DNA from 2 places in the Streptomyces sp. NPDC085932 genome. Region 1 is predicted to be linked to the other one. Evidence: riboswitches for the same ligand, from Rfam matches in the RefSeq annotation. Region 1 holds a riboswitch; the other holds the start of a gene.
What was found. Region 1 has a riboswitch for glycine ahead of gcvP (aminomethyl-transferring glycine dehydrogenase). Riboswitches for the same ligand answer to the same signal wherever they lie in the genome.
Positions count from the first base shown of each region.

Region 2: it holds a riboswitch for glycine, as region 1 does, so the genes downstream of both, gcvT (glycine cleavage system aminomethyltransferase GcvT) here and gcvP (aminomethyl-transferring glycine dehydrogenase) in region 1, are expected to answer to the same signal.

Region 1 is NZ_JBITSJ010000005.1:6,770-21,800, reverse strand. Features, by position in the region: gene ACIGAQ_RS24110 (endo-1,4-beta-xylanase) at 1-969, opposite strand, end outside; gene ACIGAQ_RS24105 (carbohydrate ABC transporter permease) at 1,024-1,866, opposite strand; gene ACIGAQ_RS24100 (carbohydrate ABC transporter permease) at 1,863-2,861, opposite strand; gene ACIGAQ_RS24095 (extracellular solute-binding protein) at 2,868-4,160, opposite strand; gene ACIGAQ_RS24090 (amino acid transporter) at 4,576-6,552, shown strand; gene ACIGAQ_RS24085 (DUF1707 domain-containing protein) at 6,566-7,129, opposite strand; gene gcvP (aminomethyl-transferring glycine dehydrogenase) at 7,504-10,389, opposite strand; glycine riboswitch at 10,567-10,662, opposite strand; gene ACIGAQ_RS24075 (PRC-barrel domain-containing protein) at 10,776-11,153, shown strand; gene ACIGAQ_RS24070 (DNA polymerase IV) at 11,108-12,568, opposite strand; gene ACIGAQ_RS24065 (MerR family transcriptional regulator) at 12,738-13,421, opposite strand; gene ACIGAQ_RS24060 (bifunctional nuclease family protein) at 13,733-14,206, opposite strand; gene ACIGAQ_RS24055 (MerR family transcriptional regulator) at 14,292-15,029, opposite strand.
Region 2 is NZ_JBITSJ010000009.1:25,555-40,585, reverse strand. Features, by position in the region: gene ACIGAQ_RS35005 (trimeric intracellular cation channel family protein) at 1-295, opposite strand, end outside; gene ACIGAQ_RS35000 (dipeptide ABC transporter ATP-binding protein) at 360-1,499, opposite strand; gene ACIGAQ_RS34995 (ABC transporter ATP-binding protein) at 1,496-2,578, opposite strand; gene ACIGAQ_RS34990 (ABC transporter permease) at 2,575-3,585, opposite strand; gene ACIGAQ_RS34985 (ABC transporter substrate-binding protein) at 3,676-5,442, opposite strand; gene ACIGAQ_RS34980 (ABC transporter permease) at 5,451-6,449, opposite strand; gene ACIGAQ_RS34975 (enhanced serine sensitivity protein SseB C-terminal domain-containing protein) at 6,792-7,592, opposite strand; gene ACIGAQ_RS34970 (enhanced serine sensitivity protein SseB) at 7,811-8,599, opposite strand; gene ACIGAQ_RS34965 (AAA family ATPase) at 8,957-9,625, opposite strand; glycine riboswitch at 9,846-9,945, shown strand; gene gcvT (glycine cleavage system aminomethyltransferase GcvT) at 10,093-11,214, shown strand; gene gcvH (glycine cleavage system protein GcvH) at 11,313-11,690, shown strand; gene glyA (serine hydroxymethyltransferase) at 11,705-12,967, shown strand; gene ACIGAQ_RS34945 (L-serine ammonia-lyase) at 13,076-14,443, shown strand; gene ACIGAQ_RS34940 (MFS transporter) at 14,547-15,031, shown strand, end outside.

The DNA of each region.
Region 1 (15,031 bases):
GCCCACGCACCGGCGCACGGCCAGGCACGCCTCCGTCAGGTCCCGGTACCACTGGGCCTGCTGCGCCAGCTTCTCCTCGGTCGCCGGCAACTGCATCCGCACGTCGACCTCGGTGAGCGCGGTGTCGAGACCGAGCCGGGAGAAGCGGCGGAGGTTGTCCTCCAGCGTCGTGGGATAGCCGTACTGGAGGGCCAGATGGGCCTGGAAGCCGATGCCGTGCAGCGGGACGCGCTGGGCCTTCAGTTCCTTGGCCAGCCGGTGGTAGGCGTCGCTCTTGGGGCCGATCCCCTCGATGTTGTAGTCGTTGAGGTACAGCTTCACCCGCGGATCGGCCTGGTGGGCCCAGCGCAGCGCGTCGGCGATGTAGCCGGGGCCCAGCGTCTTGTAGAACACCGTCTCGCGGTACGTCCCGTCCTCGTTGAACGCCTCGTTGACGACGTCCCAGGCGAAGACCTTGCCCCGGTAGTGCCGCACCTCCGTCTGGATGTGCTTCTTCAGCACGGCTCTCAGCTCCGGGGCCGTCCACTCCCGCGCGGTGAGCCACTCGGGCAGCTGGCTGTGCCAGACCAGCGTGTGGCCGCGCACCTTCTGCCGGTTGGCACGGGCGAGGTTCACGACCTCGTCGCCCTGCGAGAAGTCGAACACGCCCTGCTCGGGCTCGGTCGCGTACCACTTCATGCCGTTGCCGGGCGTGATCTGGTCGAACTCGCTGCCGAGCAGTGCCACGTACGGCCCGTCGGTCAGCTCGGGATTGTCGGTGGCACTGCCGAAGTAACGGCCGTGCCGCTGGGCCAGGTCGGCGAGGGTGGGCTGCCGGTCGCCCGCCTGCCGATCACTTGCCTCCTGTTCGCTCGCCTGCCGTTCGCTCGCCGGCCGGTCACTCGCCTGGGCGGGCGAGCCGGCACCGAGCCCGGCGGCGACCACGAAGGCGGCGACGGCACCGGCGAGTCTGAGACGGTTCTTGCGCATGGTGCGACTCCTCACGACGAATGGGTGGACAGAGCCGTACGTCCGCGGCGCGCGTCAGCCCTTCGTGGCGCCGGCGGTGAGGCCACCGACGAGCTGGCGCTCGGCGACCGAGTAGAAGGCGAGGGCGGGGACCATGGCCAGGACCAGGTAGGCGAAGACCTTGGCGTAGTCCGCGGAGTACTGCCCCTGGAACTGCTGGACACCGATCGGGAGCGTCCACCACTGCGCGTCGGTGAACACCAGCAGCGGCAGGAAGAAGTTGTTCCAGCTGGTGACGACGGCGAGCACCGAGACCGTGCCGAGCGCGGGCCGGGCCATGGGCAGCAGCACCCGCCAGAAGAAGCCGAACGGGCCGCACCCGTCGAGCGTGGCCGCCTCCTCCAGTTCGCCGGGGATCTGCCGGAAGAAGCCGCGCAGGATGATGATGGTCATCGGCAGCCCGAACGCCGCCTGCGGAAGGATCACCCCGAGCGGGTTGTCGAGCAGCCCCATGGAGCGCAGCAGCAGGAACAGCGGCAGGGCCGCGACCGCGAACGGGAACATCAGCCCCATGGTGAACAGCGTGAACAGCAACTCCCGGCCGCGGAAGGCGAACCGCGCGAAGGAGAAGGCCGACAGCGCCGAGACGGCGACCACGAGCACGGTCGTGCCCACGGCGATCAGCGTGCTGTTCGCGATCAGCCGCCAGAAGTCCCCCGAGGCGAGGATCCCGGTGTAGTTGGAGGTGATCCACGACTCCGGCAGCCCGACGGGGTTGCGGGAGAGCTCGTCGGTGGACTTGAAGCCGGAGAGCGCGGCGTAGAGCAGGGGCACGGCCATGACCGCGCCGACGACGACCAGGACGAGGTGCAGGCTCCACAGCTTCCCGCCCCCGCGGGTCTTGCGACTGACCGTCACTTTCCGTCACCCCGCATGGTGGTGGTGGCTCCTTCGAGGTCGCGCCGGAGCACGAACCGCTGGTAGGCGAGGGCGAAGACGAGGCTGATGGCGAACATGGCCACGCTGATGGCGCTGGCATAGCCGACCTGGTAGCGCTTGAAGCCGTACTGGAACATGGTCACGGCCATGGTCTCGGAATGGTGGTCCGGGCCGCCCGCAGTGGTGACCCACACCAGGTCGAACAGCTGGATCGACCCGATGACCGACAGGAAGACGCTGATGCGCAGGGTGGGCGCCAGCAGCGGCAGGGTCACGTTCCGGAAGCGCTGCCAGGGACCGGCCCCGTCGATGAGCGCCGCCTCCGTCAGCTCCTTGGGGACGGCCTGGAGGCCGGCGAGGTAGAGCATCATGTGGAAGCCGAAGTACTTCCACATCATGACCAGGAACAGGGTCGCCATGACCGTGGACGGATCGGCGAACCACTCCCCGCCCAGCCCTTCCAGCCCGATCCGGCCGAGGACCTGGTCGGCGAAGCCGTCGTCCGGGGCGAAGATCATGCCGAACAGGATTCCGGTGATCGCCTCCGACAGGACGTAGGGCGCGAAGAACAGCATCCGGTACACCGCCCGGCCGCGCATCCGCTGGTTGAGCAGCACGGCCATGGCGAGCGCGAACGGCAGCTGCAGTGCCAGCGAGAGCACCACCAGCACCAGGCAGCGCCACAGGTCGCCCAGGAACACCTCGTCCTGGAGGAGCCGCGTGAAGTTCTCACCGCCGACGTAGTCGGAGGGCATGCCGAAGCCGCCCCACCGGAAGAAGGCCGCGTACAGGGCGAACAGCATCGGCAGCAGCACGAGCCCGATGAACAGCACCAGGGCGGGGAGCTGGAAGCCGGTGGCCGTCAGCCAGTTCAGGGTGCGTCGCCGGGCCCGCCCCCGGGCCCGGTCGGGGGCCGGGGGCGGCGGACCGGTGTCGGGGCCGGTCCGCTCGCTCGGCAGGAACGTGGACGTCATCGCCGGCTACTGCTCTTCCTTCGCGGTCTTCGTCACGGACTGCGCGACCTGCTCGGGCGATTTGGAACCCGATATGAGCGCGGCGACGCTGTCGTTGACCTCCTGGCCGACGGCGGGCGCGTACGCCTGGTCGAGGTAGAGCTGGAAACCGGTGGCCTTCTTCAGCTCGGCCTGCACGGCCTTGATGTTCGGGTCCGCGATGGCGCTCTCGGCCGCCGGGACGACGGGCAGCACCCCGGTCTTCTTCACCAGCTCCCGGTCGGTGGCCTCCGAGGCGAAGAACTTCAGGAAATCGACGGCCGCCTGCGGGGCGTCCCGGCGCAGCGCGTGTCCGCCGCCTCCGCCGAACACCTCGGTGATGGCGCCCCGGCCGCCCTCGACCGCGGGGAACGGGAAGAACCCGAGGTCCTTGCCGAGGCCCTTGCCGGCGTCGGCCTGCACCACGGGGGCCCACTGGCCCATGAGTTCCATGGCTGCCTTGCCGTTGCCGACGGTGGCGGCCTGGCCGGTGGGGCTGGAGTACGCCGCGCCCAGGAAGCCCTTCTGGAAGGGCTGGAGGCCGACGAGTTCCTTCAGGTGCTCACCCGCCTCGACGAAGGGCGCGCCGGTGAAGTCCTTGTCCTCGTAGGCCTTCTGCAGCGCTTCGGCGCCGGCGGTGCGCATCGCCAGGTACGCCCAGTAGTACATGCCGGGCCACTTCTCCTTGCCTGCCAGGGCGAGGGGCGTGATGCGGGCCGACTTGAGCTTGCGCACGGCGTCGAGGAAGCCGGTCCATGTGGTCGGGGGCTCGCTGATGCCGGCCTTCGCGAAGTGCGCCTTGTTGTACCAGAAGCCGATCATGCCGATGTCGAACGGGATGCCGTAGGCCTTGTCGTCGATGAGGTACGGCTCCCGGGCGACCGGCAGCAGGGCGTCGCCCCAGGGCTTGGTGCGGTCCGTGAGGTCCTCGACGAGCCCGGCGTCGACCTGCTGCCGCAGGACCCCGCCGCCCCAGGTGTGGAAGATGTCGGGCAGCTTCCCGGAGGAGGTCAGAGCCGTCATCTTCGACTTGTAGGCGTCATTCTCCAGTTGGACGATCTTCACCTTGACGGTGGGGTTCTGCGCCTCGAACTTGCGCGCGAGAGCGGCCCAGACGCTCTTGGTCGGTTCGGTGGTGGAGATGTTCCACCACTCGATCGTGGTCGTCCCGGACGACCCTCCGTCCGAGTCCCCGCCGCATGCGGTCAGTGCCGTCATTCCCAGACCGGCCGCGGCGGAGGCCGCCAGAAAGCCGCGGCGGGACAGTGCCGGGTCGCCCATCATGCTCCTCGAAAGTTTCGAATGAGATCCAGAAAGATGCGTTGATGCCGCACCCTAGAGACAGCCGGTAAACGGTGGCAACCCCTTGTACACAGTGAATCTTTGCTCGCCACGGCGCCCGTAAGGGTCCGCCGAAACATTCGATCAGAACGACGAACTTTACGGATCAGCCGATCACGCTGAGTACTGACCCGGCAGCCGCGCACCCGCCGCCCCGCTTCATCCCAGACAAAGCCGCCACCCCCTCCCCCACCTGGCCTTTCACCTCCGGCGGGCATCCGCGCCACCAGTCTTAACGGAAGCTTGACGCGCACCACCCCCACATTCGCGGGCCACGGCATCACGCTCCGCTTACGCTGATCCGGCCGTCCAGTGATGGCCGGAACCAGCTGATCCGCACATCAGGAGCACGACGATGGCCACCACCGAGCAGCCGCCGAGCCGTACGGAGCCCCCTCCACCCAGCCGGCTGCGCGCCTGGATGCTGGAGGGCCTGTCCGACATGGGCAAGAACGGCGGCCGCACCGGACCGGGTCCCGCGCCCGAGGCTCCCCATCAGGGGCAGCCCTGGTGGCGCGTGATGTGCCTGACCGGCGTCGACTACTTCTCCACCCTCGGCTACCAGCCGGGCATCGCCGCCCTGGCGGCCGGGCTGCTGTCACCCATCGCGACGATCGTCCTGGTCGTCGTCACCCTGGCGGGCGCCCTGCCGGTCTACCGCAGGGTCGCCCAGGAGAGCCCGCACGGCGAGGGCTCGATCGCGATGCTGGAGCGGCTGCTCTCCTTCTGGCAGGGCAAGCTGTTCGTGCTGACCCTGCTGGGTTTCGCCGCCACCGACTTCCTGATCACCATCACGCTGTCGGCCGCCGACGCCTCCACCCACCTGGTGGAGAATCCCCACCTCAACGGCGTCCTGCACGACCGTCAGATGCTGATCACCCTCATCCTCGTGGCCCTGCTGGGCGCCGTGTTCCTCAAGGGCTTCCTGGAGGCGATCGGCGTGGCCGTCGCCCTGGTGGGCACCTACCTCGCGCTGAACGCGGTCGTGGTGGTGGTCGGCCTCTACCACGTCGCCACCGCCGGCCATGTGGTCACCGACTGGTCCGGCGCTCTGACCACCCAGCACGGCAACGTCTTCGTCATGATCGGCGTGGCCCTGCTCGTCTTCCCGAAGCTGGCCCTCGGCCTGTCCGGCTTCGAGACGGGCGTCGCCGTGATGCCGCACGTCAAGGGCGACCCGGACGACACCGAAGCGCGCCCGGCGGGCCGTATCCGCGACACCAGGAAGCTGCTCACCACGGCCGCTGTCATCATGAGCGTCTTCCTGATCGCGACCAGCTTCATCACCACCCTCCTGATCCCGGCGAAGGAGTTCGAACCGGGTGGCCAGGCCAACGGCCGCGCCCTGGCCTTCCTGGCACACGACTACCTGGGCAACACCTTCGGAACCCTCTACGACGCCTCCACGATCGCCATCCTGTGGTTCGCCGGCGCCTCCGCGATGGCCGGCCTGCTCAACCTCATGCCGCGCTACCTCCCCCGGTACGGCATGGCCCCGCACTGGGCCAGGGCCGTCCGCCCGATGGTCATCGTCTTCACCTTGATCGGCTTCCTGGTCACCTGGATCTTCGACGCCGACGTGGACGCCCAGGGCGGCGCCTACGCCACCGGTGTGCTGGTCCTGATCAGCTCCGCCGCCATGGCGGTGACCATCGCCGCCCGCAAGGCCGGACAGCGCAACTGGACCATCGCGTTCTCCGTCATCGCCGCGGTGTTCCTCTACACGACCGTCGTGAACGTGATCGAGCGCCCGGACGGCGTGAAGATCGGCGCGTGCTTCATCGCCGGCATCATCCTCGTCTCCCTGCTGTCACGTCTGGCCCGCGCTTTCGAGCTGCGCGTGACCGGCGTGACGCTCGACGGCGTGGCGGACCGCTTCGTCCGGGACATGGCCAGTCGCCGGATGCGGTTCATCGCCAATGAGCCCGACCGGCGGGACATCGCCGAGTACCGCGACAAGATCGAGCAGATCCGGCACGACAACGACGTGCCCGAGGCGGAGGACTTCGTCTTCGTGGAGGTGACGGTGACCGATCCGTCCGAGTTCGAGGCGGGCCTGACCGTACGCGGCGAGGTCCTGCACGACCGCTACCGCGTGCTGACCCTGGAGTCGTCCTCCGTCCCCAACGCGCTGGCGGCTCTCCTGCTGCACGTCCGCGACACGACCGGCCGCACCCCGCACATGTACTTCGAGTGGACCGAAGGGGGTCCGTTCGCCAACCTGCTGCGCTTCCTCCTGTTCGGCCAGGGCGAGGTCGCCCCCGTGACCCGCGAGATCCTGCGCGAGGCGGAACCGGACCGGGCACGGCGCCCCAGGGTGCACGTGGGCTGAGCCGGCACGCGCCTCAGCGTCTGCCGAGGCCCCGGCGGCGCGGGCGCACCACTATCTGCCCGTACTCGATCTCGCCGGTGATCCGCACGCGCAGCACGTCGGGCGCCTCGGCAACCCGGCGCTCCTTGATCGCGGAGTAGTTCGTCACGAGCCCGGTCGTGTCCACCACGATGCCGGGCCTGGTCACCAGCTTGAGGGCACCGGCACGCAGGTCCAGGTCGATGTCCAGGCTGTCGTGCGTGATCACCGCGTCGGTGAAGTCGAGCGTCACTTCGCCCCAGGCCGAGCGGATCTCCAGACGCCGCGGCACCACCCAGGCGTCGGCGCGCCCGGTGGAGGAACCCACCTGTTCGATCCGCATGACCTCCTCGAAGCCGGGGCCCCCGGCCGTCTCGGGCAGATCCGAGGTGAGCACCGCGAGCTCCCCCACCGTACGGGCGGACAGCGCGGCCTCCAGCCGCTCGTCGAGCTCTTCCAGCGTCAGCCGGCCGTCACCCGCGGCGACACGCAGCACCTCGACGATCCGGTCCCGGTCCGCGTGCGAGGCCCTCACCTCGGGTGACCCAACACTGCGCACGAGTTCCCCCATCACACCCACCCCGATTCCTCGGCCACCGCACTCTGCGACTCCCGACAGGACTAACGCTATATCGCGTCATAGTCTTCGGCCATCCCCCGATCAGGTCAATCCCGCCAGACCCGGCCACGGCGATCACCCGCCGGGCCGCGGGCGGCCGCGGCCCCGCTGCCAGAGGCCGCCCAGCGGACCTTGCGAGGCCGGCGAAGGGGCATCGACCACGGCCGCCCCGGGTACCCCGCGCCACCACATGACCGTGCCACCGCATGACAGGAGGGGCCCCGCAGCGCGGAGCCCCTCCCATGGGTGGATCGGGCAGATCAGTCCACTCGGCGGCGGATCAGCCGGCTCGCCCCATCAGCCACCTCACCGGATCAGTCCTCGTACGCGTCCAGCGGCGGGCACGAGCAGACCAGGTTCCGGTCACCGAAGGCCTGGTCGATACGGCGTACCGGCGGCCAGTACTTGTCGGCCGCCGAGACCCCGGCCGGGAAGACCGCCTCTTCACGGCTGTAGGCGTGCTCCCACTCCCCGGCGAGGGCGCCGGCGGTGTGCGGGGCGCTGCGCAGCGGGTTGTCCTCGGCGGGCCACTCACCGGAACCGACCTTCTCGATCTCCGCGCGAATGGCGATCATCGCGTCGCAGAACCGGTCCAGCTCGGCCAGGTCCTCCGACTCGGTCGGCTCGATCATCAGCGTCCCGGCCACCGGGAACGACATGGTCGGCGCGTGGAAGCCGTAGTCGATGAGCCGCTTGGCGACGTCGTCGACGCTCACACCGGTCGCCTTCGTCAGCGGCCGCAGGTCGATGATGCACTCGTGCGCGACGAGCCCGCCGGGACCCGTGTAGAGCACCGGGTAGTGCGGCTCCAGCCGCTTGGCGACGTAGTTGGCGCTCAGCACCGCCACCTGCGTGGCGCGCTTCAGGCCCTCGCCCCCCATGAGACGGACGTACGCCCACGAGATCGGCAGGATGCCGGCCGAGCCCCAGGGCGCCGCCGAGATGGGCCCGACGCCCGTCTCCGGGCCGGCCTCGGGCTGCAGCGGGTGGTTCGGCAGGTAGGGCGCGAGGTGCTCGCGCACCGCCACCGGGCCGACGCCCGGGCCGCCACCGCCGTGCGGGATGCAGAAGGTCTTGTGCAGGTTCAGGTGCGAGACGTCGCCACCGAAGTGACCCGGCTTGGCGAGCCCGACGAGCGCGTTGAGGTTGGCGCCGTCGACGTAGACCTGGCCGCCCGCCTCGTGCACCTGCGCGCAGATGTCGGCGACATGCTCCTCGAACACGCCGTGCGTGGACGGGTAGGTGATCATCAGCACGGCCAGCTCGTCGCGGTGCTGCTCGATCTTCGCCCGCAGGTCCTCGACGTCGATCTCGCCGTCCTCGGCGGTCTTCACGACGACGACCTTCATGCCCGCCATCACCGCGCTGGCGGCGTTGGTGCCGTGCGCGGACGACGGGATCAGGCACACGGTCCGCTGCTCGTCGCCGTTGGCCCGGTGGTACCCGCGCACGGCGAGCAGACCGGCCAGCTCGCCCTGGGACCCGGCGTTCGGCTGGAGGGAGACCTTGTCGTACCCGGTGACCTCGGCGAGCCGGTCCTCCAGCTCGTGGATGAGCGTGAGGTAGCCCTGGGCCTGCTCGGCGGGGGCGAAGGGGTGCAGCTGCCCGAACTCGGGCCAGGTGACCGGCTCCATCTCGGTGGTCGCGTTGAGCTTCATGGTGCAGGAGCCCAGCGGGATCATGCCGCGGTCGAGCGCGTAGTCACGGTCGGACAGCCGGCGCAGGTAGCGCAGCATGGCCGTCTCGGAGCGGTGCTGGTGGAAGACCGGGTGCGTGAGGTAGTCGTCGGTCCGCAGCAGACCGGCCGAAAGCCCGTCCTCCGTGGCGGCGTCCAGCGCCTCGATGACACCCTCGACGCCGAAGGCGGCCCACACGGCCCGCAGCTGGGCGCGGGTGGTGGTCTCGTCGCAGGCGATCGAGACGTGGTCGGCGTCGACCAGACGCAGGTTGACGCCGTTGTCACGCGCGGCGGCCACGACCTCGGCGGCCCGGCCCTCGACGCGCACGGTCAGGGTGTCGAAGTAGGAGCCGTGCACGACCTCGACCCCGCCGTTGGCGAGCCCGGCGGCCAGGACCGTGGCGTAGCGGTGGGTGCGCCGCGCGATGCCCTTCAGGCCCTCCGGGCCGTGGTAGACGGCGTACATGCCGGCCATCACGGCCAGCAGCACCTGCGCGGTGCAGATGTTGCTGGTCGCCTTCTCGCGGCGGATGTGCTGCTCACGCGTCTGCAGCGCCAGCCGGTAGGCCTTGTTCCCGTCGGCGTCGACGGAGACGCCGACGAGCCGCCCGGGCAGGCTGCGCGCCATCTTCTCCTGAACCGCCATGTAACCGGCGTGCGGACCGCCGAAGCCCATCGGCACACCGAAGCGCTGGGTGGTGCCGACGGCGATGTCCGCGCCGAGCTCGCCGGGCGACTTCAGCAGTGTCAGCGCGAGCAGGTCGGCGGCGACGGTGACGACCGCCCCGAGCTCGTGCGCCCGGTCGATGACCGGCTTGATGTCCCGTACGGCTCCGGAGGCGCCCGGGTACTGGATGAGCACGCCGTTGATCTCACGCTCGGCGACCTCGGCCGGGATGCCGTCGGACAGGTCGGCGACGACGACCTCCACGCCGGTCGGCTCGGCCCGGGTCTGGATCACGGCGATGGTCTGCGGCAGCGCGTCCGCGTCGACCAGGAACAGGCCCTTCTTGTTCTTGCCCATGCGCCGCGACAGCGCCATGGCCTCGGCGGCCGCGGTGCCCTCGTCGAGCAGGGAGGCCCCGGACGTCGGCAGTCCGGTGAGGTCGGCGACCATGGTCTGGAAGTTGAGCAGCGCCTCGAGCCGCCCCTGCGAGATCTCCGGCTGGTACGGCGTGTAGGCCGTGTACCAGGCCGGGTTCTCCATGACGTTGCGCAGGATGACCGGCGGCGTGAACGTGCCGTAGTAGCCCAGGCCGATCATGGAGCCGAGGACCTGGTTGCGGTCGGCGAGGGAGCGCAGCTCGGCGATCACCTCGGCCTCGCTGCGGGCGCCCGGCAGGTCGAGGGCCTCGGCGCTCTTGATCACGGCCGGGACCGCGGCGGCCGTCAACTCGTCCAGCGAGCCGTAGCCGACCTGCGCGAGCATCTTGGCCTGGGCCTCGTGGTCGGGGCCGATGTGGCGCTGCTCGAAGGGGACTGCCTCTTCGAGCTCGGAAAGCGGAATGCGATGGGCGGTCATGGACGGAGGCCTCCTGGTCTGACACGACCTTCGAGGGGCACCACGGCGCGGGTACCCGGACGGCCTCCCCCTCTGTCATCTCAACCTGAGAGCTTCACCGGATCGCCCGAAGGCGTCCGGCTTTCACCGTCGGTGAGAGCGGAAGCCGTCGACACCCGCTCTTCTTTCCAGAGTGACCTCGTCCGTGCGGTACGTGTGCCTGAGAGATTCCGGGGAGGATTTGCTCCTTCGGCGCCTCCGATGGTGTCCGGAGGACTCTCCCGCACGGGGTCAGCAGCCGTTGCCAGCGTACCAGCGAGGTCAACGCACGAACCTTCGAGTGGCCGCCTCCTCGATTGTGCCGTTTTGTAGTGCTTACGGATGAGTTGCGACCCTGTGGAGGTCCCGTGCGTACCGATATCGATCCGCGCAACCTGATCGGCCGCAAGGCATTCGACCGCAACGGAACCCGGATCGGCACGATCGACGAGGTCTACCTCGACGACGCCACTGGCGAGCCCGAGTGGGCGGCCATACGGACGGGCCTGTTCAGCAGGGACGCATTCGTCCCTCTGGAGCCCAGCGAGCTGATCGAGGGTGCCCTCCACGTCCCCTTCGAACGCGCCCTGATCAAGGACGCCCCCGACTTCGGCGTGGGCCGCCACCTCTCCCCCGAGCAGGAACTGCAGCTCTACCACCACTACGGCCTGGACATCGCCGCCCCTCCCGCGCTGCCCGATCACGAGTTCGGCAAGCTGGCGGGCTCCGACGAGCAGACGACCTGATGCCCGGACTCCCCGGACGAAGCGGCCCCCGGCGGCGTAACCACGGGACCGGCGAATCCGTCCCCGGATCCGCCGGGTCTTCGTAACACCAGCGGCAGCGGATCCGCCGGCTCCAGCGCGGGGTCGTCGACCCGGAAGGTCCGCACCCGTCCGGGCTCCGAGCCGGGCGTCTCGAAGCGCACGGTGACCCGTCCCAGCCCACTGCCCTGCACCCATCCGTGCCCGAACTCGGCGTGCCGCACGTCGTGTCCGGCGGGCCAGCGCCGCTCGGCGAGCGACGGCTGCTCCTCGGCCTGCGCCGCGGCATGCTCCTCGACCGGCCCCTCGACCACCGCTCGCTCCCCCGCGGCCTGTGCGAACAGGTCCTCCTGGGTGTAGTCGGCGAGTCCGCTGACCCCGACCCCGAGCAGCCGCACCCCGCCCGTGGTGTCCACCGAGTCCAGCAGCCGGGCCGCCGCCTCCCCGATCACCGCGGGGTCGTCCGTCGGCCCCCGCAGCGTCTCGGACCGGGTGAGGGTCGAGAAGTCGTACCTCCGTACCTTCAGCACGATCGTCCGCCCGGAGAGGCCGGCCCCGCGCAGCCGCCGCACGCACCGGTCGGCCAGCCGCTGCACCTCCAGACCGACCCGCACCCGGTCGTGGATGTCCACGTCGTAGGTGTCCTCCACGGACACGGACTTCGCCTCGCGCTCCGCCACCACGGGCCGGTCGTCCCGCGCCAGGGCCATCGCGTACAGCCCGTGCCCGTGCGCCTTGCCCAGCAGCCGGACCAGCTCGTCCTCGCCCGCCTCGACGATCTCCTCGACCGTGGTGATCCCGGCGCGCCGCAGATGGTCGCCCGTCGCCGGTCCGACGCCGGGCAGGGTCCGCACCGACATCGGCCCGAGCATGGCCCGCTCGGTGCCCGGCTCGATCACCACCAGTCCGTCGGGCTTGGCCTGCTCCGAGGCGATCTTCGCGAGCATCTTGGAGGCGGCGAGCCCGACCGATCCCGTGAGCCCGGTGACCGCGCGGATGTCCGCACGCAGCTGGGCGCCGACCAGCCGCGCGGACTTCTCGTCCCAGGCCACCTGTCCTGCCTCCAGGTCGACGAACGCCTCGTCCAGGCTCAACGGCTCCACGAGCGGCGAGAGCGCTCGCAGCAGCTCCATGACGCGCTCGCTGATCGCCTTGTAGAGCCCGAAGCGCGGCACGAGGTACGCGGCGTTGGGCGCGAGTCGCCTGGCCTGCCCCATGGGCATCGCCGAATGCACCCCGAAGACCCGCGCCTCGTAGGACGCCGTGGCCACCACACCCCGCGGCCCGAGTCCCCCCACGACCACGGCCTTCCCACGCAGACTCGGCTTGGACGCCTGCTCCACCGAGGCGAAGAAGGCATCCATGTCGAGATGCAGGATCGTGGGCGCGGTTCTCACATCTCCGATGCTGCCCTACGCCACTGACAATGCCCCGATCGGCCACCCCGCCCGGCCGTGACCGCCTCGGGGCAACCGCTTCCAGGCGGCTCGGCGCACGGGTCCGCGCGCCGGTTGCGGAAACGTCCCGCCTCCGGGGAGCAATGGGAACACCACCTGTGGGGCGGTCTCAGACGGCTCGGTTGCGCCGTCGCGCCAGCTCGTCCGCCGGATTGGGCCCGACCAGCGTCTCGCCGGTGTCGATCCGCTCCCCGTGCAGCTGGGACAGCGCGCTCTCGACGTCCCGCCACACGACGCCCACGGCGATCCCGAAGACCCCTTGGCCCCCTTGGAGCAGGGCGTGGACCTCGTCCGGCGAGGTGCATTCGTAGACCGTGGCACCGTCGCTCATGAGCGTCATCCGCTCCAGGTCGCGGAAACCGCGTTCCCTGAGGTGCTGCACGGCCGTGCGGATGTTCTGCAGCGACACCCCGGTGTCCAGGAACCGCTTGACGATCTTCAGGACGACCACGTCGCGGAAGCTGTACAACCGCTGTGTCCCGGACCCGTGGGCGGGGCGCACGCTCGGCTCGACCAGACCCGTACGGGCCCAGTAGTCCAGTTGCCGGTAGGTGATGCCAGCGGCCGCACAGGCCGTCGGACCGCGGTAGCCGATCTGCTCGGACGCCATGGACGTCGTCCCTCCGCTGCTCGGCACGGCCGTCGGTCGCTGCGGAGCGTGATCGGCCGCGTCGCCGGGCTGGGGGTATCCCCCGCTCGCGCGGAGCCATGAGCCGGGGGGAGGGTACGGACCGCTCGCCCTGAGACTGCGCTCGGGGCCGCCCCCAGCCGTACCGCCGCCGCTGCTACTCACGCCGACCTCCGTCCTTGACCTGCCTTCTCGACGGTAGGCAGTCACCAGGGGTGCGTCAACGATCGCCACACTCGCCACGCCGAGTGATAATCACCCTGAGAGTGGTTTCCCGTGCCCCACCGCGGGGAAAGGCTAGCCGAATGCGCTCGGCTCGGGCCGTGTGACGCTCTCACGCGCCACCGGCACATGCGGGCAATTCACCCGTCACAACGCGTCGGGCGACCCCGCCGCGGACCACACCGTCCGCCGGGCCGCCCCTTCGCCTCACCGACCGCTGCTGCCTCCGGCCCCCTCTTGTCGGGGACGGGAGCTCACTGACTGCTGGTGCCGAAGTCCTCCGGAGAGATCTGGTCGAGGAACTCGCGGAACTTCTCCACCTCGTCCTCCTGCTCGTCCGGGATGGCGATACCGGCGTCGTCGAGCACCGTGTCGCTGCCGTAGATCGGCGTCCCGGTGCGCAGCGCAAGCGCTATGGCGTCGGACGGACGGGCGCTCACCTCGACGCCACTGGCGAAGACCAGCTCCGCGTAGAAGACGCCCTCGCGCAGGTCCGTGATGCGCACTTCCGTGAGCTCCTGGCCGACAGCCTCCAGCACGTCCTTGAACAGGTCGTGGGTCAGCGGCCGTGCGGGAGCCATGCCCTGCTGGGCGAAGGCGATCGCCGTCGCCTCCCCCGGTCCGATCCAGATGGGAAGGTAACGGTCTCCTCCCACTTCACGCAGCAGCACGATCGGTTGGTTGGAGGGCATTTCGACCCGGACACCTACGACATCGAGCTCGTTCACACAGCAACCCTAGGCCGTGCTCGGGATGTTTGGGTAGTCGGGCCCGGATCGGGCACCTGATCCGGCCCCCCGCGCGGCCCGCTGCTCAGGGCAGCCGCACCCCGAGAGCCGTCTGCACCAGCGCGGCGTGCAGCCGCACCGTGAGCCCCGCCAGCTCCTTCGTGCGCGCCTCCGCGTGAGCCCTGGTCTGCGGGTTCCGGTGCCGCCTGAGCGGGGCCACCACCTGGTCCACGAGCCCGGCCTCGCGGTCGGCCGCCGCCTTCATCGCCCGCAGATGCCGCGGCTCGATCCCGAACCGCCCCAGCTCGACGACGAGCGAGGCCACCGTGACCGCTTCGGCGTCGTACGCGCCGTCCTCCAGTGGAGTGAGCAGCCCGTAGGACTCCCACTCCTTCAGCTCCTGCTCGTCGATGCCGGCGGCGGCGAGCAGCTCCGACCGCCCGATCCTGGCCGCCGTGGGCGCCTCCGGGGCCTCGGCCACGGGCTCGCCGTCACGCTGGCGGCCCACCACGGGCAGCTGGACGGCCTCCCCGCGCTCCACGGCCTCCAGATGCTCGCGGATCACCTTCAGGGGCAGATAGTGGTCCCGCTGCATCCTCAGGACGTGGCCGAGGCGCTCGACGTCGTGTGCGCTGAACTTGCGATACCCCGAGGGGGTCCGCTGCGGCTCGATGAGCCCCTCCGCCTCCAGGAAACGGATCTTGGAGATGGTGACCTCGGGGAACTCGTCGCGCAGCACGTTCAGCACCGTGCCGATGCTCATCAGCCCACTGTCCGTGGCGGCGGTGCCGTGTCCGGCACCGCCGCTCGGTGTTCGAAGCATGG
Region 2 (15,031 bases), on a different contig from region 1:
CGTTCACGGCGACCTGGATGCGTTCGACCTGCGGATGCAGGAAGAAGACGAGGAGGGTGGCGAGCAGCGGGGTGAGGAAGTACCCCAGGTCCGTGAACGCGGCGGGCGGTACGGCCCCGATGACCAAATCGCGGAAGAGCCCGCCGCCCAGCGCGGTGACCTCGGCGAGGACGGCCATGCCGAAGACGTCGAAGTTCTTGCGCACGGCCAGCAGGGCGCCGGAGATCGCGAAGACGAAGATGCCGATCAGGTCGAGCGTGTGCTGGACGGACGGACTGAAGAGTTGCTGGAGCACACGGGCATTTTCCCCCACGGGTGAGCCCCCGCCCTGATGTGCGAGGGCGGGGGCTCGGGTGGGCTCACTTCTCGACGGTCGCGGTACCGCCGTTCGCCTCGGCGGCCTCCTCGGCCGAGGACAGCAGCTGGGTGTCCTGCGGCTGCTGGTCCTCGAAGTTCTCCGGGTGGTGGCAGGCGACGCGCTGCCCGGCCCGCAGCTCCACCAGCGGCGGCTCGGTCGTCTTGCAGATCTGGGTCGCCTTCCAGCACCGGGTGTGGAAGCGGCAGCCGCTCGGCGGGGCGATCGGCGAGGGCACGTCGCCCTTGAGCAGGATGCGCTCGCTCTTGACGCCCCGGCGCTTGGGGTCCGGGATCGGCACGGCCGACAGCAGCGCCTTGGAGTACGGGTGCATCGGCGACTTGTAGAGCTTGTCCCGGTCGGCCAGCTCGACGATCTTGCCGAGGTACATCACCGCGATCCGGTCGGACACGTGCCGGACCACCGACAGGTCGTGCGCGATGATCACGTACGTGAGGCCGAGTTCCTGCTGGAGGTCGTCCAGCAGGTTGACCACCTGGGCCTGGATCGACACGTCCAGCGCGGAGACCGGCTCGTCGGCCACCACGAGCTTGGGGTTGAGCGCGAGCGCGCGGGCGATGCCGATGCGCTGGCGCTGACCGCCGGAGAACTCGTGCGGATAGCGGTTGTAGTGCTCGGGGTTGAGACCGACCACCGACAGCAGCCGCTGGACCTCCTTCTTCACGCCGCCCTCGGGCTCGACGCCCTGGAGCCGGAAGGGGGCGCCGACGATCGTGCCGATCGTGTGCCGGGGATTCAGCGAGGAGTACGGGTCCTGGAAGATCATCTGCACGTCGCGGCGCATCGGGCGCAGGTCGCCGACGCCGAGGTGCGTGATGTCCTTGCCCTCGAACTCGACCGTGCCGCCGGTCGGTTCGAGCAGCCGGGTGATCAGCCGGCCCATGGTGGACTTGCCACAGCCGGACTCGCCGACGACGCCGAGCGTCTCGCCCTTGCGGACCTCGAAGTCGATGCCGTCGACGGCCCGGACCGCGCCGGTCTGCCGCTGGAGCAGGCCCTTGCGGATCGGGAAGTGCTTCTGCAGGCCCGTCACCTTCAGCAGGATCTCACCGTCGGCGGTGGTGTCCTTGGTGAGGGTGCTGCCGCTGGTGTCCGGTTCGCTCACCGTTTTGTCGTCGCTCACAGCTTCGGCGCAATCTCTTCGGTCCAGATACGCTCCCGCTGCTCCTGGCTCATGTGGCAGGCGGCCCAGTGCGAGCCGCCGACCTCGGTCAGCTCGGGGCGGACCGTGCGGGTGACGTTGTCCTTCGGGATGTCCGCGTACGGGCAGCGCGGGTGGAAGGCGCAGCCCGACGGGAGGTTGATCAGGGAGGGCGGCGCGCCCTTGATCGGGATGAGCCGGTCGGTCTCCTCGCGGTCCAGCCGCGGCATCGAGCCGAGCAGGCCCCAGGTGTAGGGGTGCCGGGGCTCGGAGAAGACGTCCTCGGCGGGACCGCACTCCACGCACCGGCCGCCGTACATGACCAGCAGGTCGTCGGCCATCTCGGCGACCACGCCCAGGTCGTGGGTGATCATGATGACCGCGGAGCCGAACTCCTTCTGCAGGTCGTGGATCAGGTCCAGGATCTGCGCCTGCACGGTGACGTCCAGGGCGGTGGTCGGCTCGTCCGCGATGAGCAGCTCGGGGTTGTTCACCAGCGCCATGGCGATCATGGCGCGCTGGCGCATACCGCCGGAGAACTCGTGCGGGTAGCTGTCGACGCGCTTGGCGGGTTCGGGGATGCCGACCCGGTCCAGCATCTCGATCGCGCGCTGCTTGGCGGCCTTCTTGCTGACGTCGTGGTGGACGCGGTACGCCTCGACGATCTGGTGGCCGACCGAGTAGTAGGGGTGCATCGCGGACAGCGGGTCCTGGAAGATCATGGCCATCTTCCGGCCGCGCAGCCGCCGCACCTCGTCGGGGTCGGCCGCGATCAGTTCCTGGCCGTCCAGCCAGACCTCGCCGGAGACGTGGGCGCGCGCCGAGCGGTGCAGGCCCATCACACCGAGCGAGGTGACGGACTTGCCGGAGCCGGACTCGCCCACGATGCCCAGGGTCTTGCCCTTGCGCACGTCGAAGCTGACACCGTCGACCGACTTGACCAGACCGTCGTCGGTGTCGAAGTGGATGCGCAGGTCGCGGACGGACAGGAACACGTCGTCCGGGACGGACGGGGCGGTGGTGTCCGGTTCGCCGAGCGCGGCTTTGTCGAGCTTGCTCACGAGTACCTCACCCGGGGGTCGATGGCGGCGTACACCAGGTCGACGATCAAGTTGCAGAAGACGATGAAGAACGCGGCGACCAGGGTCACGCCCATCACGATGGGCAGGTCGTTGTCCTTGATGGCCTGGACCGAGTAGGCGCCGATGCCCTGGAGGGAGAAGACGGTCTCGGTGAGCACCGCGGTGCCGACGAGGGTGCCGAAGTCCATGCCGAAGATGGTGACGATCGGGGTGAGCGCGGAGCGCAGGCCGTGCTTGGTCACGACCGTGGTCTCCTTCAGACCCTTGGCCCTGGCCGTGCGGATGTAGTCCTCGTGCATCGTCTCCAGCATGCCCGCCCGGGTGAGCCGGGCGTACAGCGCGGAGAAGAGGAAGGCGAGGCTGATCCAGGGCAGCATCAGATGCCAGGCCCATTCGGCGGGGTTCTCGGTGAAGGGGACGTAGTCGATGCTGTCCCAGATGGGGATCTCGTAGACGAAGAGGGCGAGCAGGATCTGGCCCGTGAAGAAGATCGGGAGCGAGACGCCGGCGAGCGCGATGAACATGGAGATGCGGTCGATCGGCTTGCCCTTGCGCAGGGCCGAGATGACACCGGTCGTCACACCGGAGACCAGCCAGATCACCGCCGCACCGACGGCCAGCGAGAAGGAGACCGGAATCCGCTGCTCCAACTGCGGCCACACCTCGATGTGGCTCTTGAAGGAGTAACCGAAGCAGGGTGCGCTGCAGTGCGTCGCGTCGGGTCCGAACCGGTAGTCGGCGCCCGCCACGAGGCCCTTGATGAAGTTCCAGTACTGCTCGTAGACGGGTTGGTCCAGACCCAGGTTCTTCTTGATCGCGGCGACGGATTCGGGGTTCGCGTCCTTGCCGACGTACTGGGTGGCCAACTGGTCGGGCGTCTGGCCCCCGAGACGGGGCACCAGGAAGAAGATGGCGAAGGTGACTGCGCTGACCACCAGCAGCAACAGCACCGCGCCCATGACGCGTCGGAGGATGTACGCAGCCACAGCTGTACGGCCCCGGGTGGCCGCGGCGGGATCGTCCGCCGCAGCCACCCGGTGCCTTCACCTGCCTTTCGAAAGGTTCCGGCCTGCTGGTTACTTCGAGGAGCTCATCAGCAGGTAGTCGTACATGCCGAGGTAGGCCTGCGTGACCGTGACGTTGTTCGCGGACGTGGGCCGCAGCAGCAGGTTCTTGCGGTAGATCAGCGGGACGACCGAGGCGTTGTCGAGGACCATCTTGTCGATGTCACCCCAGGCCTTGGTGCGGGCGGCGTCGTCGGTGTTGGCGATCGCGTCCGTCAGGGCCTTGTTGATCTTCGGGTCGTCCAGCTCCATCAGGTTGTTGCCGCCGGAGGGCTTGATGGCGGCACCGTTGACGATCTGGTCGAGGAAGCCGTAGCCGGTCGGCCAGTCGGCGCCCCACGCCATGGAGAGCATGCCGAGCTTGTTCTCGTGGACGTAGGACGGGACACCGGCGAAGTTGGAGAAGTACTTGCCGGAGGGGAACTGCTTGATCTCGATGTTGATGCCGATCTTCTTCAGCGACGCCTGGACGGCCGTGGCGGCCGCGACCTCGGCGGGCCGGTCCGAGCGGGCCGTGAGGATCGTGTTGAAGCCGTTCGGCTGGCCGCAGGCCTTCAGCTCGGCCTTGGCCTTGGCGGCGTCACCCTTGTGACCGTCGGTCGCGTAGGTGTCGAACTTGGTGTAGCCGTTGACCGACGGCGGCAGCAGCGTGGTCGCCACGTCGCCCTTCGGCGAGCCGCCCATCGCGTCCAGGACGGACTGCTTGTCCAGACCCCACTGGACGGCCTTGCGGCAGTGCTCGTTGTCGAACGGCTTCACGTTGACGTTGAGCGCGATGTACTGCGTGGCGCCGGCGTAGGAGCTGTCCGTCTGGCCGGCGAGCTTGCCGCGCAGGACCTTCGGCTGGGTCTGCGGCTGCACACCGGTGCCGGCCGCGTCAGCCGTGATCTTGTCGGAGATCAGGTTGTTGTCGACCGTGACCGGGTTGACCTTGAACTTGATCGTGATCTTGTCCGGCAGGGCCTTGCGGATCGGGTCCGTCTTGGGGTCCCAGTTCTTGTTGCGCACGAGGGTGGCGCCGCGGCCCTCCTCGTAGGACTGGAACTGGTACGGGCCGGAGGACTGGATGGCCTGCACGTACTTCGCACCGGTGTCCTTCGCCTTCGGCACGGGCGCCGTCTGCGAGAACGTCGCCAGGTAGTCGAAGTCGGCGAAGGGCTGCTTCAGCTTGAAGACGATCGTGCGGTCGTCCGGCGTCTCGATGGACTTGATGCCGTCGGCCGACTTGTCCTTGTAGGGACCCTTGTACTTGTCGCCGCCCTCCAGGTAGGCCTTGAAGTACGTCGGGCCGTTGGACAGTGCCTCCGGCGCGAAGTTGGAGCGCTCGATGGCGTACTTGACGTCCTTGGACGTCACCGGGGTGCCGTCCTGGAACTTCACTCCGGTACGCAGCTTGTACGTCCAGGTCTTGGCGTCCGGGCTGGACTTGCCGAGGGACTCGGCGAGGTCCGGCACGACCTCCAGGCCTTCCTTGCCCGCCGCCGGCTTGAACGTGGTGAGCGTCCGGCCGTAGAGACGGGAGAAGTTCTGGACCCAGCCGTAGTACGTGTTGCCCGGGTCGAGGGAGTCCGGCACGTCCGAGTGCTCGTACGTGACCGTCCCTCCCTTCTTGTCCGACGCGTTGACGATCGAGTTCAGCGCGGCGTCCTTCTTGCCGTTGCCTCCCCCGTCGTTGTCGTCACCACCGCCGCCGCACGCGGCAGCACCCAGCGACAGTGCCAGGACCGACGCAACGCCGGCGGTCACCCTTCTCGTCTTCACCTGAGGAAGCCCCCTCATTCGATGGATCACTTGCTGCGAGGGTCGAGGGCGTCACGCAGCCCGTCACCCAGCAGGTTGAAGGCCAGGACGGTGATGAAGATCGCCAGTCCGGGCACGAACATGTACTGCGGATCAGCCGTGTAGAGATCCACAGCGTTGCTGAGCATGCCGCCCCAGGAGGCCTGCGGCGGAGCGATACCGACACCGAGGAAGCTCAGCGCGGCCTCGAACAGAATGTTCGTCGGGATGATCAGCGTCGAGTAGACGAGGATCGGCGCGACGAGGTTCGGGAGGAGCTCCCGGAACAGGACGTACGGGCCGCGCGCCCCGAGGCTCGTGGCGGCCTCGATGAACTCCCGCTTGCGCAGGGTCATGGTCTGCGCCCGCACGATCCGGCCGATGTACGGCCAGCTGAAGAAGCCGATCACGAAGATCAGCACGCAGATGCGCAGGGACAGGCCGTCGAGACCGAAGAACCCGTCCTGCACGGAGGCGGAGATGGAGATGGCGAACAGCAGCAGGGGGAACGCCAGGAAGGTGTCCATCAGCCTGCTGATGACGCTGTCGATCCAGCCGCCGTAGTAGCCGGCGATCACGCCGAGGACCGTGCCGATGACCACCGACAGCAGCGTGGCGCCGCCGGCGACCAGCAGGGAGACCCAGGAGCCGTCGATGATGCGGGCGAGCATGTCGCGGCCGTACTGCGGGTCGACGCCGAGCGGGTGGTCCCAACTCATGCCGCCCCAGCCGCCCTTGGGGGCGAGCAGGGCCGGGTCGATGAGGTCCTGGTTGAACTTGTTGGGATCGAGGCCGAAGACCCACTGGATCGGCTTGGAGAACACCGCCATCAGCACGAGCAGGACGACGACGACGCCGCCCGCCATCGCCACCTTGTCCCGCTTGAAGCGCATCCAGGCGATCTGGGTGAGCGAGCGCCCTTCGATCTGGCTCTTCTTGACCCCGGAGAGCACGGCCTCGGGCTGTGCTCCGGCTTCCGCCCCGGTGGTCTCGATCGGTGCGGTCACGGTGCGATTGACCCCTCTCGGGCCGGCGATCGCCTAGCCCCTGGCTGCCGCTGTAGCGGTTTTGTTTGTCTCGTACACGAGACCGACCGGCCCGTGTCTTGCCGGGAGTCTTCAACGCTTTGGCGATCTGTTGCCAGACTTGGCGGTGAAAGGATGCGTAAACGTGATGCTGTCTGGGGGGTTCCGTTATCCGGACAACGGGTAACAGCGGTCGGACGCGGCGAGCTAGGTGGATTTTACGGCACACCCGCGCAAATCGCCCCGATCTACGCGCGGAGAGCTGAGCTGTCCTCGCGTTTGCGCGGGGGTGCGGAACCGGCCTCGGGAACGGTCCGGGGCGGCTCAGAACCTGCCCTGGGCGGGCGGGTATCCGTAGCCGGACGCGGGGGCCTGGACGGGTGCGGTGGCGTGGGCCTCACGGTCGTAGAAGGGGCGGGCGTTGGCCCGCAGCCACATGGCGACCGGGTCGTGTGCGTCGGACATCGCGACGGTGGAGACGGGGAGCCCGTCCGGGACGGCGCCGAGGGACTGCTGCATCATCGCGCGCACGGAATCCACGGCCGGCGGCGAGGTGTCGTACACGTCCAGTCCGATGGCGAGGTACGGCGCGCCCAGCGCGGGCTGCACCCAGGCGCGGCGCAGCGAACGGACGGCCGGGGTGCGGTGGGCGTTCTGCGCGAGCAGGGCGTAGAACTGCGGGACCTCGATGGCCGGTTCGGACAGCCGCAGGGGTCCGGCGGGCTGGCGGTCCAGGCCCGTGGCGATTCTGCGCAGGTCGAGCCAGGGGATGCCGACGCCGCCGCCCGGGGCGTGCGGGTTGAGCCAGAGGCCGTAGTGGTCGGGGTACAGGGCGCGGGCCACGTCGACGCCGTCGACCACCTCGTACGAGCGGTTCCAGCCGCTGGCCGAGAGCTCCTGGGCGGAGGTCACGCAGGGCGCGTAGCCGTAGCCGTCGACCTCCATGTTTCCGTACTGGGCGTCCGGGGAGCCGGCCTGGCCCTGCCACAGGAGCATCCAGATCTGGCCGCTGTGCGGGGTGGCGAGCGCGCGCAGGAGTGCCTCGTAGGCGTCGTAGCGCCCGGGCGTGACCTGGCGCAGCATGTGCTCGACCTGTCCGGCCGCGGCCGTGCCGCTCGCGCTCACCTTTACCGCCCCTTCGTACAACGCCTCGACCGTGACCTAGCTTAAGCCCGCCCACCGACTCCGGACTTGTCCTCGTCGGGCGCGTGCGGGTCCCTCCGCGGCGTGTCGCGCCTCCGCGGGGCAGCGGCAGATGTCACAGCCGGGCCCCCGGCCGGTGACCCCAGGCCGTGTCCGCACCGTCCCTCCTGCCCTGGCCGGGCGGACGGAGGGACGGTGGCCTAGCGCTGATAGAAGGGCCGGACCCGGTCCTTCATCCAGTGGCCCACCGGGTCCTCCGCCACGTCCAGGAGGACGAGGTTGACCGGCCAGGGGGCCGGTGACGCGGTGACGGCCCGGGTCAGGGCCTCCAGGGGCAGGGCCCGCAGGTCGCCTTCCCACTGGGAGAGTTCGACGCCCACGAACATCACGGGCTCGGCGGTCTCGATCGCGGCGAGGCAGCGGCGGGCGGTGAGGACGACGCCGATCGCCTCGAACTCTGCGGAGGCGGCGGCGAGGAAGTCCACCGGGTCGTCCTGCCAGTCGGGCTCGAAGAGGCGGACCCGGCCGCCGCTCGCGGGGCCGTCCAGCGGCGTCCGGCCGGCCCGGCACAGGTCGGCTACGGCGGGCGGCGGCAGGGGTATGCCGACCACGCCGCCGGGGTTGACGACGATCCCCGCGTGCGGGGGCAGGCCGCGGGCGAACTCCACGGCGGGCGCGATGGTGTACGACATGTGCGGGCCGGCGGCCTGGCGGAACTGCTCCTCCGAGCTGAACACCGGCACGAACGCCTGGCCGTCGATCTCGACGGCGGGCAGGTCGAGCGGGCCGCTGTGGGGGCCGCCGCCGCTGGGGAGCGGGACCCAGACGAAGCTCCGGCCGAGCACCTCGACGATCCGGCCGCCGGCCGCGGGCCCGGCGCCGAGGGCGGCCGAGAGCACCTCCTCCAGCTCGTTGCCGGGCCAGCCACCGTGCGGGTGGGTCTGCGTCTGCGCCGGGAAGTCCGCGGAGAAGTCCGCCGGGAAGTCCATCTGCCTACCGCCTGCCTGAAACCACTGCTGAGGCGAAAAGGCTAACGGCTCGGGCGCCGTGAGTGACCGGATCATGCCGAGCGGCGGCCCGAACGCGGCCCGGTCGGCTGTCCGCGCCGAGGGACCGGGCGTCGACGCCGCCCCGCAGCCCGCCTTCCGGATCCCCGGCCGGCATGCCGAATGGTCCGCTGACCGCGTCGAGGGCCCTCGGCGTCGCGCCGTTCGCTGCGCGGGGCCGTCGGCCGCCGGGGCCGTCGGCGGTCCGGACCCGCGGGATCGCCGCCGCCCTGCCCGGCTCACCGCCGTCGTCCCGCCCGCCCCGTATCACCGCCCCGGTCGCGTGGCCGGCCCCGCCCGTCACCCTGTGAAGCCGATGCGGCGGAGCGCGTTCGCCGTGGCGCGGTCGGCGAGGACGGCCGAGCCGCAGCCGGAGGGGAGGTCGCCCTGTTCCACCGCGCGCAGCAGGCGGGTGGTGGCCGCGCGGTGGCGCAGGAACGCGTAGCGCGAGACGCCGCGGCCGCGGTCGCGCTGGCCCGCCAGGGCCTGTTCGGGGGTGACGTCGAGGAGCAGCAGGTGCAGCGTGCCGCCCCGGCGGCGGGCCTCGCGGGCGAGCCAGCGGCGGACCCACGCCTGCGTGCCGCAGTCGTGCACCACGATCCCCTCGCCGCCGCGCAGCGCCCGGCGCAGCCCGGCGTAGTGGGCGAGCCGGACCAGCGGCCGGTAGACCGCGTACGGCAGGAAGCCCGGCATGCGCCGTTCCCAGCGGTCGCGGGTGTCCTGGGAGTCGACGCGCCGGCCCGGGACGGTGCGCCGCATCAGCGTGGACTTGCCACTGCCGGGCAGACCCGTGACCACGACGATGTCCCGGGACCCGAACAGCAGCGCGTGCGGGCCGCGGCCCGGGCGGTCGCGCAGATCGCGGACGACCGGTGCCGGCACCGTGCCGCAGGCCCTCCGGGGCGCGGCAGCCGGCTGCTCGGGCAGCGCGATGCCCGTCGTCGTGGCGTACGCCCTGGTCCTGTTCACCGTGATCGTCCTCCCCTGGGGCCAGGTACGGAGTCCCATCCCCGCCGAGTGTAAAAAGAAGGTAATGCCGCAGGCCTCTCATTTCCGTACTCTTCCTGCAACAGGGCTGCTACAGGTCGCCGTGTCCGGCGCGGGACTCGTGCACTCCCTGGGAAAGGTCCCCCTGCCGCGCCGGAAGGATGCGTGCAATGATGTGCGCGCCAACTGCATACCGGCCGTTTGAATCCGCGCGGGAGAGTTCCCAGCACCGCTGACGCTGGGGCGCCGAAGGAGCAAGTCCCTCCCTTGAATCTCTCAGGCCCCGTTACCGCGCGGGCGAGGCACATCTGAAAAGCGGGCCGCTGTCACAGCGGTCCCACCCAAGGTGCAAGCCATGGACCGGCGCGGTCATGGCGAACCTCTCAGGTTCCGATGACAGATGGGGAGGAACGACCTCGCCCCGTCATCGCCCTGGGAGACGACCGACCGTGAGCAGTACAGGAGAACTCCGTCACACCGCGCTCGATGCCCTGCATCGTTCGCTGGGCGCGACGATGACCGACTTCGCCGGCTGGGACATGCCCCTGCGCTACGGCTCCGAGCGCGACGAGCACCTCGCCGTGCGCACGAAGGCCGGGCTCTTCGACCTCTCCCACATGGGTGAGATCACCGTCACCGGCCCGCAGGCCGCCGCCCTCCTCGACTACGCCCTGGTGGGCAACATCGGCGGCGTGAAGCCGGGCCGCGCCCGCTACACCATGATCTGCCGGGCCGACGGCGGCATCCTCGACGACCTGATCGTCTACCGGCTGGGCGAGACGGAGTACATGGTCGTCGCCAACGCCTCCAACGCCCAGGTCGTCCTGGACGCGCTGACCGAGCGCGCCGAGGGCTTCGACGCCGAGGTGCGCGACGACCGGGACGCCTACGCGCTGATCGCCGTCCAGGGCCCCGAGTCCCCCGGCATCCTGGCGTCCCTCACGGACGCCGACCTCGACGGGCTGAAGTACTACGCCGGCCTGCCCGGCACCGTCGCCGGGGTCCCGGCCCTGATCGCCCGCACCGGCTACACCGGCGAGGACGGCTTCGAGCTGTTCGTGAAGCCGGAGCACGCCGTGGAGCTGTGGCAGGCCCTGACCAAGGCCGGCGAGGGCGCCGGACTGGTCCCGTGCGGCCTGTCCTGCCGCGACACGCTGCGCCTGGAGGCCGGCATGCCGCTGTACGGGCACGAGCTGACCACCTCCCTGACGCCCTTCGACGCCGGTCTCGGCCGCGTGGTGAAGTTCGAGAAGGAGGGCGACTTCGTGGGCCGCGAGGCCCTGCGCGAGGCCGCTGCCCGGGCCGAGCAGAACCCGCCGCGCGTGCTGGTCGGCCTGGTCGCCGAGGGCCGCCGCGTTCCGCGCGCCGGGTACGCCGTCGTCGCGGGCGGCGAGGTGATCGGCGAGGTCACCTCCGGCGCCCCCTCCCCCACCCTGGGCAAGCCGATCGCGATGGCCTACGTCGACGCCGCGCACGCCGCGCCCGGCACGCCCGGAGTGGGCGTGGACATCCGGGGCAGTCACGAGCCGTACGAGGTCGTGGCGCTGCCGTTCTACAAGCGCCAGAAGTAGACACTGGCCACGGGCGCCACGAGCGCCCGGGGTACCTCCACCCCGCTCACCAGCGGTCCCTTCACCAGCACTCCCGCGCGTACAGGAGAATTCAGGCCATGAGCAATCCCCAGCAGCTGCGTTACAGCAAGGAGCACGAGTGGCTGTCGGCCGCCGAGGACGGCGTGTCGACGGTCGGCATCACGGAGCACGCGGCCAACGCGCTCGGCGACGTGGTCTTCGTCCAGCTCCCCGAGGTCGGTGACACCGTGTCCGCGGGCGAGACCTGCGGCGAGCTGGAGTCGACCAAGTCCGTGTCCGACCTGTACTCCCCGGTCTCCGGTGAGGTCACCGAGGTCAACGAGGACGTCGTGAACGACCCGTCGCTGGTGAACTCGGCCCCCTTCGAGGGCGGCTGGCTGTTCAAGGTGCGGGTCACGGACGAGCCGGGCGACCTGCTCTCCGCCGACGAGTACACCGCGTTCTCCGCCGGCTGAGGAGTCGTAGCCGTATGTCCGTCCTGAACACCCCCCTGCACGAGCTCGACCCGGCCGTGGCCGCCGCGGTCGACGCCGAGCTGCACCGCCAGCAGTCCACGCTGGAGATGATCGCCTCGGAGAACTTCGCCCCGGTCGCGGTCATGGAGGCGCAGGGCTCGGTCCTCACCAACAAGTACGCCGAGGGCTACCCGGGCCGCCGCTACTACGGCGGCTGCGAGCACGTCGACGTGGTCGAGCAGATCGCGATCGACCGCGTGAAGGAGCTGTTCGGCGCCGAGCACGCCAACGTGCAGCCGCACTCGGGCGCCCAGGCCAACGCGGCCGCGATGTTCGCGCTGCTCAAGCCGGGCGACACCATCATGGGCCTGAACCTCGCCCACGGCGGTCACCTGACCCACGGCATGAAGATCAACTTCTCCGGCAAGCTCTACGACGTCGTCGCCTACCACGTGGGCGAGGACGGCCGGGTCGACATGGCCGAGGTCGAGCGGCTGGCCAAGGAGTCACGGCCGAAGCTGATCGTCGCCGGCTGGTCCGCCTACCCCCGGCAGCTGGACTTCGCCGAGTTCCGCCGGATCGCGGACGAGGTCGGCGCCTACCTGATGGTCGACATGGCCCACTTCGCCGGGCTCGTCGCGGCCGGGCTGCACCCCAACCCGGTGCCGCACGCGCACGTGGTCACCACCACGACCCACAAGACCCTCGGCGGCCCGCGCGGCGGTGTGATCCTCTCCACGGCCGAGCTGGCCAAGAAGATCAACTCCGCCGTCTTCCCCGGTCAGCAGGGTGGTCCGCTGGAGCACGTGGTCGCCGCCAAGGCCGTCGCCTTCAAGGTCGCCGCCTCGGAGGACTTCAAGGAGCGCCAGCGCCGTACGCTGGAGGGTGCCCGCATCCTGGCCGAGCGTCTGGTGCGGGACGACGTCCGGGCCGTGGGCGTGGACGTCCTGTCCGGCGGCACGGACGTGCACCTGGTCCTGGTCGACCTGCGCGACTCCGAGCTGGACGGGCAGCAGGCCGAGGACCGGCTCCACGGCATCGGCATCACCGTCAACCGCAACGCGATCCCGAACGACCCGCGTCCGCCGATGGTGACGTCCGGTCTGCGGATCGGCACCCCGGCCCTGGCCACCCGCGGGTTCCGGGCGGAGGACTTCGCCGAGGTGGCGGAGGTCATCGCCGAGGCGCTGAAGCCGTCGTACGACGCGGAGGCCCTCAAGGCCCGGGTGAAGGCCCTGGCCGACCGGCACCCGCTGTACCCGGGTCTGAACAAGTAGGAGCGCGGCCGGCGACGGCCGCGAAGAAACCTTTCGGGGGCCGCGCCGGCCACAAGCCGGCGCGGCGCCCACCCCCTTGGCACCACCCCCGTAGTCAGGAGTTCCCCCGTGGCCATCTCGGTCTTCGACCTGTTCTCGATCGGCATCGGCCCGTCCAGCTCCCACACCGTCGGCCCGATGCGCGCGGCCGGCCTGTTCGTCCGGCGACTGCGCAACGAGGAGCTGCTGGGGTCCGTCGCCTCGGTCCGGGCGGAGCTGTACGGCTCGCTCGGCGCGACCGGGCACGGCCACGGCACGCCCAAGGCCGTGCTGCTCGGTCTGGAGGGCGACTCACCGCGCACGGTGGACGTGGAGACCGCCGACGAGCGGGTGGAGACGATCAAGGCCGACGGCAGGCTGAACCTGCTCGGCGAGCACGAGATCGCGTTCTCCTTCGACGACGACATGGTCCTGCACCGCCGCAAGGCCCTGCCCTACCACGCCAACGGCATGACCCTGTGGGCGTACGACGCCTCGGGCGCTCAGCTGCTGACCAAGACCTACTACTCGGTCGGCGGCGGCTTCGTCGTCGACGAGGACGCGGTCGGCGCCGACCGCATCAAGCTCGACGACACCGTGCTGAAGTACCCCTTCCGCACCGGTGACGAGCTGCTGCGCCTGGCCCGGGAGACCGGCCTGTCCATCTCGGCGCTGATGCTGGAGAACGAGCGGGCCTGGCGCACGGAGGAGGAGATCCGCGAGGGCCTGCTGGAGATCTGGCGGGTCATGCAGGCGTGCGTGGCGCGCGGCATGTCCCGCGAGGGCATCCTGCCGGGCGGTCTGAAGGTGCGCCGCCGGGCCGCCACCACCGCGCGCAAGCTCCGCTCCGAGGGCGACCCGCAGGCCCTGTCGATGGAGTGGATCACGCTCTACGCGATGGCCGTGAACGAGGAGAACGCGGCCGGGGGCCGGGTCGTCACCGCCCCGACCAACGGCGCGGCCGGCATCATCCCGGCGGTCCTGCACTACTACATGAACTTCGTGCCCGGCGCCGACGAGGAGGGCGTGGTCCGCTTCCTGCTCGCCGCGGGCGCGATCGGCATGCTGTTCAAGGAGAACGCCTCGATCTCCGGCGCCGAGGTCGGCTGCCAGGGCGAGGTCGGCTCCGCCTGCTCCATGGCCGCGGGCGCCCTCGCCGAGGTCCTCGGCGGCTCGCCCGAGCAGGTCGAGAACGCGGCCGAGATCGGCATGGAGCACAACCTGGGCCTGACCTGCGACCCGGTCGGCGGCCTGGTCCAGATCCCCTGCATCGAGCGCAACGGCATGGCGGCCGTCAAGGCCGTCACCGCCGCGCGCATGGCGATGCGCGGCGACGGGTCCCACAAGGTGTCCCTGGACAAGGTCATCAAGACGATGAAGGACACGGGCGCGGACATGTCCGTGAAGTACAAGGAGACGGCCCGGGGCGGGCTCGCGGTGAACATCATCGAGTGCTGACGGCCGAGCCGGCCCGCGTCTCACATCGCGAGAGGGCTGTACCGCGAAACAAGATGGCTGACATCGTTGTACCAGCCATGTTTCACGCGTGAAAGACCGAGCGATGCCCGCACCAGCCCCCGGTTCAGCCCCGACGCCCGTCAACCCCCGGTCCCGGGTCCTCGTCGCCAGCCTCATCGGCACGACGATCGAGTTCTACGACTTCTACATCTACGCGACCGCCGCGGTGCTCGTCTTCCCGCAGCTGTTCTTCCCGAGCAGCGACCCGACCACCGCGCTGCTGTCGTCCTTCGCGGTCTTCGGCGCCGCGATGGTCGCCCGCCCGATCGGCGCCGTCGTCTTCGGGCACCTCGGCGACCGCCTCGGCCGCAAGAAGACGCTCGTCGTCTCGCTGCTGACCATGGGCGTCGCCACCTTCCTCATCGGCGTCCTGCCCACCTACGCCCAGGCCGGCTGGGTGGCCACCGCGCTGCTCGTGCTGATGCGGCTCGCACAGGGCTTCGCGCTCGGCGGGGAGTGGAGCGGCGCCGCCCTGGTCGCCACCGAGAACGCCCCGAGCGGCAAGCGCGCCCTGTACGGCACCTTCCC